DNA from 3 places in the Paenibacillus sp. LRG-1 genome. Region 1 is predicted to be linked to each of the others. Evidence: riboswitches for the same ligand, from Rfam matches in the RefSeq annotation. Region 1 holds a riboswitch; each other region holds the start of a gene.
What was found. A riboswitch is a leader RNA that binds a small molecule or an ion and turns the genes downstream of it on or off. The one in region 1 is predicted to bind glycine.
Positions count from the first base shown of each region.

Region 2: linked by a shared signal. The riboswitch ahead of gcvT (glycine cleavage system aminomethyltransferase GcvT) and the one ahead of ACUUJN_RS20510 (alanine/glycine:cation symporter family protein) in region 1 are both predicted to bind glycine.
Region 3: linked by a shared signal. The riboswitch ahead of sdaAB (L-serine ammonia-lyase, iron-sulfur-dependent subunit beta) and the one ahead of ACUUJN_RS20510 (alanine/glycine:cation symporter family protein) in region 1 are both predicted to bind glycine.

Region 1 covers NZ_CM170126.1:4,645,145-4,649,418, forward strand. Annotated here, with positions in the region: gene ACUUJN_RS20505 (iron-containing alcohol dehydrogenase) at 1-733, shown strand, start outside; gene ACUUJN_RS20510 (alanine/glycine:cation symporter family protein) at 791-2,209, opposite strand; glycine riboswitch at 2,369-2,463, opposite strand; glycine riboswitch at 2,482-2,558, opposite strand; gene ACUUJN_RS20515 (glycoside hydrolase family 1 protein) at 2,727-4,184, opposite strand.
Region 2 covers NZ_CM170126.1:4,472,109-4,476,382, forward strand. Annotated here, with positions in the region: gene ACUUJN_RS19715 (PTS mannitol transporter subunit IIBC) at 1-902, opposite strand, end outside; gene gcvH (glycine cleavage system protein GcvH) at 1,280-1,678, opposite strand; glycine riboswitch at 2,072-2,170, shown strand; gene gcvT (glycine cleavage system aminomethyltransferase GcvT) at 2,349-3,449, shown strand; gene gcvPA (aminomethyl-transferring glycine dehydrogenase subunit GcvPA) at 3,578-4,274, shown strand, end outside.
Region 3 covers NZ_CM170126.1:461,030-465,303, reverse strand. Annotated here, with positions in the region: gene ACUUJN_RS02085 (DUF6359 domain-containing protein) at 163-1,752, opposite strand; glycine riboswitch at 1,967-2,082, shown strand; gene sdaAB (L-serine ammonia-lyase, iron-sulfur-dependent subunit beta) at 2,294-2,983, shown strand; gene sdaAA (L-serine ammonia-lyase, iron-sulfur-dependent, subunit alpha) at 2,973-3,872, shown strand; gene ACUUJN_RS02070 (Ig-like domain-containing protein) at 3,943-4,274, opposite strand, start outside.

The DNA.
Region 1 (4,274 bases):
TCCGGATTCTGTTATCACCAACTGGGAAACGAACGAAAAATACGTATGGGGCAGCGCGGTAACGCATCCGAAATTCTCGATTCTGGACCCAAAAAACACCTTCTCTGTGCCACGTGATCAGACGGTATATGGCATGGTGGATATGATGAGCCATGTGTTTGAACAATATTTTCACAATGTTAAAAATACACCGTTGCAAGATCGTATGTGCTTTTCCGTGTTGCAAACCGTGATCGAAACTGCACCTAAGCTGCTGGAGGATTTGCACAACTACGAGCATCGTGAAACGATTTTATATGCCGGAACGATTGCCCTTAACGGAACACTACAAATGGGCTACTTCGGGGACTGGGCTTCGCATACGATTGAACATGCATTATCCGCTGTATATGATATTCCTCATGCTGGCGGTCTGGCGATCCTGTTCCCCAACTGGATGAGACATACGGTGGATCAGGATGCTGCACGCATGAAGCGGCTGATGCTCAGCATGTTTGATTTAGATACCACTGGTAAAACGGATAAGGAAATTGCTTTGGAGGGGATTGATCGCCTGAGTGCATTCTGGACAAGTCTCGGTGCCCCTTCCACCCTGGCCGATTACAATATTAATGATGAGCAATTGGAAAAAGTCGCAAACATTGCAGCCCGTGAAATGGAATACGGAGGCTTCGGTAATTATAAAAAGCTGAACCAAGAAGATATTTCAGCTATTTTGCACGCATCGTTATAACATTCAAAAGGGAGTGTCCTCAAGCCTGTGATGACTGAGGGCACTCCCTTTTGGAATTTATGAATTAACCGTTTGTCCTTTTTCTTCTACTTGGATAGCTGCCCCTACACTGGCACCTGCAAGAATGCCCTTTTTCTTACTAGAATTCAGAGAATCCATATAGGTTCGGGTTTCTGCGACTACAATTCCTGATAAGCCGAGCAGGGCAATCAGGTTCGGGAAAGCCATCATTGCGTTAAAGATATCTGCCAGCAGCCAAATCGCATCCAGTTTAATGAACGCGCCCCCGGCAACCAGTAGGATGAACAGATAGCGGTATGGCTTAATCCACTTGACCCCAAGCAAATATTCAACACAGCGTTCCCCGTAATAGTTCCAGCCGAGCATGGTGGTGAACGCAAACATAATCAGAATGATTGTGAGCAGTTCTGCCCCCAGCGGGAATGCGCTGGAAAATGCTTGCTGAGTCATCAGGCCCGCATCGGTAGGCCCGCTCCACACACCACTAACCAGTAGCGTCAACCCGGTCATCACACAAATAACCATCGTATCAATAAACACGCCTGTCATGGAAATTAGCCCTTGCTCCGCAGGCCATTTGGTTTTGGCAGCTGCGGCTGCAATCGGTGCGCTTCCCAATCCGGCCTCATTGGCAAAAATACCTCTGGCTACCCCACTTCGCATCGCCAGCATAATCGTAGCTCCGGCAAATCCGCCCGTTGCAGATGTAGTTGAAAATGCCGAATGGAGCACCAGCGCAATTGCGGCAGGTAGTTGGTCAGCAAACCGAATCAGTACGATGAGACAGATCAGTACGTACAAGCCTGTTTTAAAAGGAACGACCTTCGTCGATACCTTGGCAATGCTTTTGAGTCCTCCAATAGTAACAAGTCCTGTAAGGATAGCAATAATCAGTGCCGTTACAATGGGCGGAACGCCAAAACTGTTTTCGGTCGAAGATACAATCGCTTTGACCTGCGGAAACGTTCCAATCCCGAACAACGCTACCAGCATGCCCGAAAAAGCAAACAGCATCGCCAGCGGTTTAAAACGGCGTCCCAGACCTTTCTCAATATAATACATCGGGCCGCCGGAAAATTGCCCATTCCGATCCTTCACCCGGTATTTTACCGCAAGTACACCTTCCGCATATTTCGTCGCCATCCCAAAAAAGGCTGCAACGACCATCCAGAACAAGGCACCCGGCCCGCCCAGCTTAATGGCTGTCGCTACGCCGACAATACTTCCTGTGCCAACTGTAGCCGCCAACGCTGTACTCAAAGCCGCAAAACTACTTACATCCCCGCTGCCTTCATTCGGGGCCTTACCGATCAGCTTGATCGCCAGGGGCAGGCGGAATACCTGCAGCATCTTCAAACGTATGGTCAGCCACAACCCCGTTCCCATGACAAGAATGATGAGAGGCGCCCCCCATATCCAACTGCTAATCGCTTCTAACACATGTACCAAATTCATTTCAACCCGCTCCTCCAGCATATTAGAAAACAAAAAAGAGTCAAATCCGCTGATTCGACTCCTGGAGAGGTTAAAGGCACGAAAAAATACAACCATCTTGCGCAGGTTTCTGCCTCTAATAGCTTATAAAAAAGCCTAGGGCATTCCCTGTCACAGGTTATTCGCGTCTCTGTCCTTTTGCCTGAGAGTTTAAGCAGATGTTCTCTGCGGTGCACCTTCGGCGCCCAATTAAGGGTCTCTCCAGAGTTCTGTCCGTTTACGGTCCCCGCTTGTTGCTGTAATCAGCCTAAGCACCTGAGAGTTTTGCCCCTTCGGTCGGAACTTTCGTTCCATCTCCCGCAAACATCAACCAGACATATGAAATTTTTATTTATTATACAGAAAACTTTCAGTTTATTACAAGTGAAAAGTTTGTGAAACCCTCTGAAATATTATTATTGTGTCTATCAAAAAAGCGGGTACAGCAGATTGCATCCTTAGGATGTCCTCTGCTATACCCGCCCGAGAAAATTTGGAATTACAATTCTTCACCATTGGTTGCTATCACATTTTTATACCAGTTAAATGAGTCCTTTTTGGAGCGTTTGAGCGTTCCGTTACCGTCATCATCCAGATCGACGTAAATAAATCCGTAGCGCTTGGACATTTCGGAAGTAGACATGCTCACAAGGTCGATAGGACCCCAGCTGGTGTAACCAAGCAGATCAACACCGTCGGCAATTGCTTCCTTCATTTGAACAATATGCTGACGCAAGTAATCAATACGATATGTGTCATGCACAGATCCGTCTTCTTCTACCTTATCATAAGCACCTAGGCCATTTTCCACGATGAACAGCGGCTTTTGGTAGCGGTCATATAACGTGTTCAGCGTAACACGCAGACCGATCGGATCAATTTGCCATCCCCAGTCAGAGGACTGTAAATATGGATTTTTCACGCCGCCAATCAGGTTTCCTGCTGCTTTCTCGCCTTCTGGACCTGCAGATACGGTCAAGGTCATGTAGTAGCTGAATGAGATATAATCGACCGTGTTATTTTTTAAAATTTCGGCATCGCCTGGTTCTGTGTGTATAACAACATTATTTTCTTCAAAATAACGATCCATGTAGTTGGAATATTCCCCACGGGCATGCACATCCGTAAAGAACAGGTTCATCTGATTTTCATGCTGGGCTTTCAGTATATCCTGTGGGTTACACGTATGTGGGTAGCTTTCCAAACGAGCCAGCATACAGCCGATTTGAGAGCCCGGGATGATCTCATGTCCTCGTTTTGTCGCCAGTGCACTAGCTACAAATTGATGATGCAGTGCTTGGTATATCGCTTGCTGCTTGTTTTCTACGCGGTCAATGACCACCCCGCCACCAGTAAACGGACTCATGGTCATTACATTGATTTCATTAAAAGTCAGCCAGTATTTTACTTTATCCTTATAACGCGTGAACACAGTTTCGGCATAATTTACGTAGTGCTGTATAACTTCACGACCCAGCCAGCCATTATACTTCTGAGTCAAACCCAGCGGTGTCTCATAATGTGACAATGTTACCAGCGGTTCAATACCATATTTGCGCAGCTCATCAAATACATTATCGTAGAATTGCAGTCCCGCTTCATTCGGCTCGGCATCATAGCCATTCGGGAAAATCCGCGACCAGTTGATGGACATACGAAATACCTTAAAGCCCATTTCCGCGAACAATGCAATATCTTCTTTGTAGTGGTGGAAGAAGTCCACACCTTCACGTTTTGGAAAACGGGCATTGACTTTGCCTGCCAAAATGTCTTCGAGTCGCTCGGACGAAATCTCCATAGCATGATCGTTCTTGCGCTCTGCTTTGGGTACATAGGCAACCATGTCCGCACTGGACAATCCTTTTCCATCTACGTCAAAAGCACCTTCCAATTGGTTGGCTGCGGTTGCCCCGCCCCACAAGAAGTTTTTCGGAAATCCTTTTAGCGTCTTCGTCATGGTATAAAAACCTCTTTCCGTATTTAAGATTTTTACTTTGGTCAAGTAATCCCATCAAGTGCTGCAAATGTGAATCAATACCTAACGGTA
Region 2 (4,274 bases), 170 kb from region 1:
ACCAGTCCGGCACCTGTCAACATAAAACAGAAGGTTCCCACAACGCCCCCAGCTATAGCAGCAAGAATCAAAATCGGCTTCATCAAAATATAAGGGAAATAAATTTCATGAATCCCGCCGAAAAAATGAATGATGACCGCTCCAGGAGCCGATGACTTCGCAGAGCCTTTGCCGAACAGGCAGTAGGCTAGCAAAATACCGAGCCCCGGCCCAGGGTTGGATTCCAGCATAAACAGTACGGATTTTCCTGTTCTTGCAGCTTCCTCTAACGCAATCGGACTCAATACTCCGTGATTCAGCGCGTTGTTTAAAAATAATACTTTTCCGGGCTCAATAATGAGGTTGACAAGCGGCAATAGCCCTGCGTTCACGAGGAACTGTACCCCTGCCGACAACACTTGACTGATCATTTGTACAATCGGGCCAATCGCCACATGGGCAAGCAGCGCTAGAATGGCACCGATAATTCCGGCCGAAAAGTTATTGACCAGCATTTCAAAGCCTGATCTGACTTTGCCTTCAATGGCCTTGTCGAACTTCTTCAATATCCACGCAGCCAGCGGACCAGCTACCATCGCGCCCAGGAACATCGGGATATCGGCTCCCACTATGACACCCATCGTCATAATGGCACCAATCACACCTCCACGCTGTCCGTGAATCATCGTGCCCCCTGTATAACCGATCAGTAACGGCAACAAATAATTTTTCATCGGGTCAACCAATTGTGCAAAACCTTCATTCGGGAACCATCCGGTCGGAATAAAGAGTGCCGTAATCAGCCCCCACGCAATAAATGCTCCCATATTGGGCATAACCATACCGCTAAGAAAACGGCCAAAACGCTGTACGGCGACACGAGTGCCTCCTTTTGAACTTGGCTTTGCGTCCAATGTACTCATATTCAAATCCTCCTTGTAGGTAAGCATCACTACCTTTTCTTAAAATTCATACTAAATGACAGCGCTATCTTCATCAACGAAATGAAAACGTACTTTCGTCATGAACGTTGATGACAACATTTAAATTTAAATTATCCGGGAAGGTATTATACCTGCATAATTCTTCTTAATATGACCTGTAGCTATAGAAATTAGTCGAAAAACCGTGCTGGATTATGTATGATTCTTATATGGGGACAACCCTCTAAATCAGAATAAAACACGTAATTACGTTTGCAAAAAGACAAAAAAATAGCCGCTACGTCAAATCATAGCGACTATTTTATACAAAAATCGAGCAGACAAATAACCCTCTTACTCCATACTACAATGCTCCATTATTGCTCATCGGAAATCAACTGCTCATACTGATCCGCAGACAGTAGCTTGCCCAAGGCTTCCTCCACATCTTTATCCATCTCTACTTCGATCATCCAACCTTTTTCATAGGGAGATTCATTCACTAGCTCAGGTGTACTTTCCAGCGTTTCATTCACTTTTAGTATGGTTCCCGTCACCGGAGCAAAAAGGTCGGATACTGTCTTCACCGATTCAATCGTACCGATCTCCGCTCCCTGCTCAATCGTTGCTCCCGCCTCAGGTAATTCTACAAAAACAATATCACCCAGTTGATGCTGTGCAAAGTCTGTAATACCAATTCGTACCGTTCCATTCTCTGTCCGCTGAACCCACTCATGTTCGTCTGTATACCAAAGTTGCTGCTTTACTTCACCCATTCTGTTCCCCTCACTTCCATATGAATAAAATCGCTTTTGCTCACCTGTATTAGACAGGTTAAGATTATGACAACAAGAACACTCATGTCAATAATACTAACAAAAATACTTCATATCACCTCATATAGCGTACTATATAAAAAATTATAACTTATAACAAACGCTTACATATCCTTATTTATATATTAAATGTTTTTTCTATTGTTTTAGATGACATTTTTATTGACATTTTGAATGAATTTGCGTATTAATGGGTTATAGCAAATGCTTTGGGAAACACCCCGACAACTGCAAACGCGGATGAACGCGGAGGGAGAGACTGCCAAAAAGATTCGCATAGCTGTTGCCGCTTGTGAGACATAAGTGCACGCGAATCGGATCAGGTTGTTATCTGCAAAGCCAGGTAATATACCGTTGATCCCGAAGGTAGCGCCGAAGGAGTAAACCTGCATTGCAGGTGAATCTCTCAGGCAAAAGGACCTCTGCCGGACGCATCTCTGGAGAGCATTCGCTATTGGAGCGGATCACCCAAGGGGAAACCCGGTACATACCGGGGTAACTTTCTGGTATCAAGGACAGAGCTGAAAAAAAGAGTGTAGACTGCCGTCTATACGTTTTTTTCGGCCTGTCTTTTTTTGTTTAGCCGATCACACCGGATAGGAGTGGAATAATGACTAATTTGCGAAAAACACCGCTATATTCGTCCTACGGGACGCAGTCTGGGGTTCGTTGCATTGACTTTGGCGGCTGGGAGCTCCCGGTTCAGTTTAGCGGCATTCAAAAGGAGCATGAGGCCGTCCGGCAACGTGCGGGTTTATTCGATGTATCGCATATGGGCGAATTTTTGGTTGAAGGCAAAGAAGCCGAAGCTTTTCTGCAAAGGGTGACCACGAATGATGTCAGCCAGTTGGAACCAGGTCAGGCACAATATTCACTCCTGTGTTACCCCGATGGAGGGGTAGTAGACGACCTACTTGTTTACTGCAAAGGACCGGAACGCTACATGCTCGTTGTGAACGCATCCAACATCGATAAGGATTGGGATTGGCTAATTCGCCATATGCCTGCATCCGTTCACATGGAGAATGTGTCTGATGCGATAGCATTGCTAGCGTTGCAAGGACCGGAGGCAGCACGTATTGCCGCAGCCGTGGCAGATACGGACATTACGAATCTGGCATCTTTCCGCTTCCATGAGAATGTGCCATTGTTCGGAGCAAAAGCACTGGTCTCACGAACCGGATATACGGGCGAAGACGGTTTTGAATTTTATATACCTGCTGCGGAAGCACCAGCCGTATGGGAGGGTTTGCTTCGTTCCGGTGAGTCGTATGGGCTGATTCCCGCTGGACTTGGTGCTCGGGATACACTACGCTTTGAGGCACGATTGCCGCTGTACGGTCAGGAGTTATCTGCCACGATTTCACCACTCGAAGCTAGTCTAGGTTTCTTCGTCAAGCTGAATAAAGGAGATTTTATCGGTAGAGAAGCACTGCAACGTCAGAAAGAACAAGGGATTCCTCGCAAATTGATCGGGCTGGAAATGATTGATCGCGGTATCCCTCGCGCCCATTACCCGGTATTCGCAGAAGGACAACGCATCGGTGAGGTCACAACGGGGACTCAGTCGCCCACCTTGAAGCGTAATCTGGGCCTCGCCTTGGTGGACAGTCGTTTTAGCGCCCTCTCCACACCGTTGGAGGTTGAGATTCGTGGCAAACGCCTGCGTGCCGAGGTGGTGGCAGCACCCTTTTATAAACGCCCGCGCTGATCTTAAACTCTTTTTATTTCTATAAAGCAAATATGTCAGATATGAACTTCTTGGTTTTTCATCTCACACACTTTTTTATTAGCTAATTTACGATCTAAAATCTTGCTTTTCGAAAGGAGTCAGAACCTATGAAGCAGCATCGTTATCTCCCTATGACTGAACAGGATCAAACCGAAATGCTGCGTGTGGTGGGTGTATCATCTATTGATGATTTATTCAGTGACATTCCAGAGGCCATTCGATATCAAGGGGAACTGCCTCTCTCTTCTCGACTCGATGAGAAAGCCTTAACCCGCCACTTGGCCGAGCTGGCCGGACACAACGCCAATACAGACACACATGCCAGCTTCCTTGGCGCAGGAATTTATGATCATCATATTCCGTCCGTCATCCAGCACATCACTTCACGCTCGGAATTCTATACAGCCTACACCCCCTATCAGCCGGAAGTAAGCCAAGGCGAGCTACAAGCCATTTTCGAGTTTCAGTCGTATATTTGCGAATTGACGGGCATGGCTGTAGCTAATGCCAGCATGTACGACGGAGCGACTGCACTGGCGGAAGCGGGCTCACTGTCCGCCGCAGCTACCCGCCGTAAACAGCTTATCGTATCAAGGTCCGTCCATCCGGAGGCACGTCAGGTATTGGCAGCCTATGCACGCGGATTGGATTTGGACATCGTGGAAATCGGCTGTTCGGACGGCGTAACGGATGCTGATGCGCTAGCGGCGGCCGTATCGGAACAGACCGCGGCTGTTTTGGTCCAAAGCCCCAACTTTTTCGGAGCCGTGGAAAACCTGAAGCCGATGGCTGACCTCATCCATG
Region 3 (4,274 bases), 1.9 Mb from region 1:
TTTAAAAAATCAATGATCCAGCAGTAGCGCGGCCTTTCTGGCACAAAATGTAATGAAATAACCAACCACAGGTTAATTTTCATCACAAAAAAAGTCGCCTGATCCCTCTGCAGGGATCAAACGACTAACTAATACCAGCTCACATTGAGCTTCTGGCGATAATTATGAAGCCGCTCCATAGGAGCCAGACTTGAACGTTCTAGGATCGTACCATTTGTAGCCTGCTGCTGGAGCAGACCAAGGCTCAGGCTGCGGTTCTGTGGAAGCCGCAGGCTCCTCAAATGGTAGAAGCTTCGTTGGCTGATCCAGAGTCAAACCTGCCACATCAGACAATTTCGTGTAGTCCTGCTTCCATGCAAGCCATTGAACCGTTTGCACCAGGAAGGTGGAATCATCCACTTCTTTAAAACCATCATATGTCTTCTTCGACTGTCCGTTTTCCTCACGCACATATTTCGGTGTAGCATCTTCTACAGGGGAAGAATCACCGATGAACGCTGCCTTGCCTTGACCTACCTTGGAGATAGCGGCATAAGGTCCTTCCGCACGGCCCCCGCCGTTATAAACTCCCTGGTCTACCGCATTACCCCATTTTTTCGTGCCTGAAGGGATATAAGCAATGCCTTTAGCCTTGGTAGGATCAATAATAGCCAGCGTAGATCCTGCATGCATTGCAATCGAGCGCACACCCTTGGTAATGCCGAAAGATTGATCTGCGGCTACAATGTCGGTAGCATTCACATCACCCAGCGCATTGTAACGGAAACGAACGCCAAAGTTGGCCGCCAGCCAATCGGAGCTTGTTAATCCTTGCATCGCCGGTGATGCAGCTTCTTCTGCAGTCATGCCCTTGGCCGGATTAGTATAGGCTCCACGACGGTAACCATTCATAACCTCGGAGGAATCCCAACGGTTTTTGTTACGGTCCGCATTATAATGATCGGAGATGAAGAAGACGCTCCCCCCGCTATTCACGTATTGCAGCAGGGCAGCCTGCTCGGATGCCTTAAAGGCAACATTCGCTTCACCAATAATGAACACATCATATTGGCGCAGCTTGTCATATGTTATGGCCTGCTCTCCATAAGTAAAAGGAATAGGACGATTCAATTGGTCTACCGTAAAGCCTACATTACGCAGTCCATTAGCAAAGTCGGAGAAGGCGCCTTCAATGACCCAATCTGCTGCACCAGCAGTCTGTGCGTGCGTATTATCGAACAGCACCTTTTTGCCTTTTCCATCCGGCAGTGTAGTACCGGGTTGACCCGGGTTGCCAGGTTCGCCTGGTTCCCCCGGCTCGCTTCCGCTTACCAGTTCAACAGCGCTTGGGCTTTTCACTCCACCAAAATTATTGTAGGCGCCGAGTGTACCCGTCACACGAATTTTGCTGCCGATCAGCTCAGGATGGCCTGATAGCCCATATTGCCCTCTGTACGCTGAAGTCAGCTGTACATCCAACAGATTAGACGTATTACGTTCATTTGCCTGATCGGCAATCAGTACGTTAAAATCATTCGCGAACGGGGAAGAAAAGTTAGCCGTTTTCGATCCGGTAGCATGTCCGACGATGTAACCTTCCACCGTCACCGTACCTCCACTGCTTTGGCGCTGAAGTGCTTCGGCTACTGTCAATGCTCCCTCCGCCTTGACCTGACCGAATGGAACGAAGATCCCAATCAGCAGTGATACGATCGCTGCTAGATGCAACATCCCTTTTAAGCGTGAACCTGTGAATCGCAAGCCTTTTACCATACGTCAATATCCCTCCTATGATTTCCATAAATATACTTGTCCTTTATCAGATTAGCCGCCAATCTTCTAATTCCTTCCTGGTTTCATCCATAATTATGTAAATTTTAATCTTTTTTATTGGAAACGCACCTGTTTATGTAAAAATTAAACCTGTGATTGACACCGTGCACGGCATACATTACGCTAAGGAAGACATGTAGAACGGTATACGCGAATGAAGATGACGGGAGAGTCTGTCCAGGGAGCCTACACTCTGGCGGCACCGAAGGAGCAAGACGTCAGCACCCGGCTGACGGATAATCTCTCAGGTCCATGTATCGTCATCTGACGCAACTCTGGAGAGAGCGCAAGCCACCCAAGGGGTAAGGCGGTAAGAACACCGCACGAAACTCTCAGGTAACGAGGACAGAGATAAGGGAAACTTCCTTATCCTGTCCTTTTTTGTGCTCACATTGTGCGTCAGCATTAGGAACCGTCATAACCGCGCAAAGACGCGGAAATACCATATAGTATGGTATTAGAACATACAGGGGGCCACACCATGCGTTTCAAAGATGTATTTTCTATTATCGGTCCGGCCATGACCGGACCTTCCAGTTCACACACCGCAGGCGCGGTGCGGCTCGCACGCGTTGCCCGGCACTGGCTCGGGACGCAGCCTGACCGTGCCCGCATGACACTGTACGGCTCCTTTGCCGACACGTATAAAGGACACGGTACAGACCTGGCGCTCATCGCAGGGCTGCTTAATTACGATACGGACGATCACCGGATTCCGGATGCCGAGCAATGGGCAGAGCAAGCCGGGATGGCCGTGGAATTCGCCGTCAGCGGACTCCCCGCGCCTCATCCGAACACTGTCCGTTTCGAGCTGTGGAAGGGCGAGGATCAGCGCACACTGCTGGGCTCCTCCATCGGCGGCGGCAGCATCCATGTCCAGCAGCTTAACGAATTCCGGGTCAATCTGACCGGGGAGCTGCCTACGCTGGTGCTTCTCCACTCGGATAAGCCCGGTACATTGGGCGCGATAACTTCAGCGCTGGGCGCGGCCCACATTAACATTGCCTATATGCACGTAGATCGCAAAGGCCGGGATGGTGAAGCACTCACCGCCATTGAAACGGACAGTTCTGCTCCAGCTGAACTGATTGCGGAACTGCGTTCTTTACCTCATATGTATGAAATTAAGATGATTAATTTGAAAAAAGGAGCTGAATCCGATGCGGTTTAGCCATCTGCATGAAATCAGCGCTTTATGCGCTGAAGAATCCACCACAATTAGCCGCTTGATGATTCAAGAGCAGGTACAAGAGACGAATACAACGGAGGAAGAAATCTTTCGCCAAATGTCTGATTATTATGAAGTCATGAAGGAAGCCGTTCATCGCGGTCAGACACAAGACACCGTATCCCGCAGTGGATTGACGGGCGGTGACGGCAAGCGCCTAGCCGAGTATCTGCGGTCAGGGGAAACCTGCTCCGGCGATGCCTCCGCGCTCGCCATGGCTTATGCCCTCTCTGTGTCGGAGGTAAATGCATCCATGGGTCGTATTGTCGCCACGCCTACCGCAGGCTCATGTGGGGTTATCCCTGGTGTGTTCATCAGTGCGCAGGAGCGGTTCGGCTGGGATGATGAGCATATGGTGAACGGCCTGTTCGCCGCTGGAGCCATTGGCTACGTGATCGCCAACAACTCCTTCATTTCTGGCGCGGAGGGAGGCTGTCAGGCTGAGATTGGTTCAGCTATCGGGATGGCTGCTGGCGCTATGGTCGAGCTGCGTGGTGGTACGCCTGAACAGGCTGTTCACGCCGTGGGCCTCGCTCTTAAGAACACGCTCGGCCTGATTTGCGATCCCGTCGCCGGACTCGTGGAGATTCCGTGCATCGTGCGCAACGGGCTGGGAGCCGTGACTGCGCTTGCCGCAGCGGATATGGCTTTGGCGGGTGTGCGCAGCGCTATTCCGTCTGACGAAGTCATTGACGTGATGCTTGAAGTCGGCAGTGCGATGCCGTCGAAGCACCGCGAGACCGCCAAAGGCGGCTTGGCCCAGACGCCGACTGGCAAGCGTTTGACTGAATCACTTACACGCAACACACCGACCAAGAAGGATAAGTCATAATTTATAAGCGGTAGCCTCCTTAAAAAAAAGAGCAAGCATGTCGTCCTTGGACGTATGCTTGCTCTCTTTTTTACTGAACGGTTACCTGTATCTTCGTCATTTTACCTGCATATTTCACAGTAATTACTGCTTTGCCCTTGCCCTGTGCCTTAATGTTACCGTCTTTGACGGTCGCAACAACAATTCTGGACGAGGACCAGACAGCCGGTTTGGAAACATCCTTCTCCGACTCATCCTTATACGTGGCTGTAGCCGTAACCTTGGCCAGCTGTCCTGCCTTCAAATTCAAAGCAACTTCGTCTGTTTGCAGATATTTAAGCGTATCAACATCCACGGGTACGCTGATTACCTTCCCGCCAAACTTCGCCTGAATGTTAGCTTTACCGTAGCTAACCGCAGTAA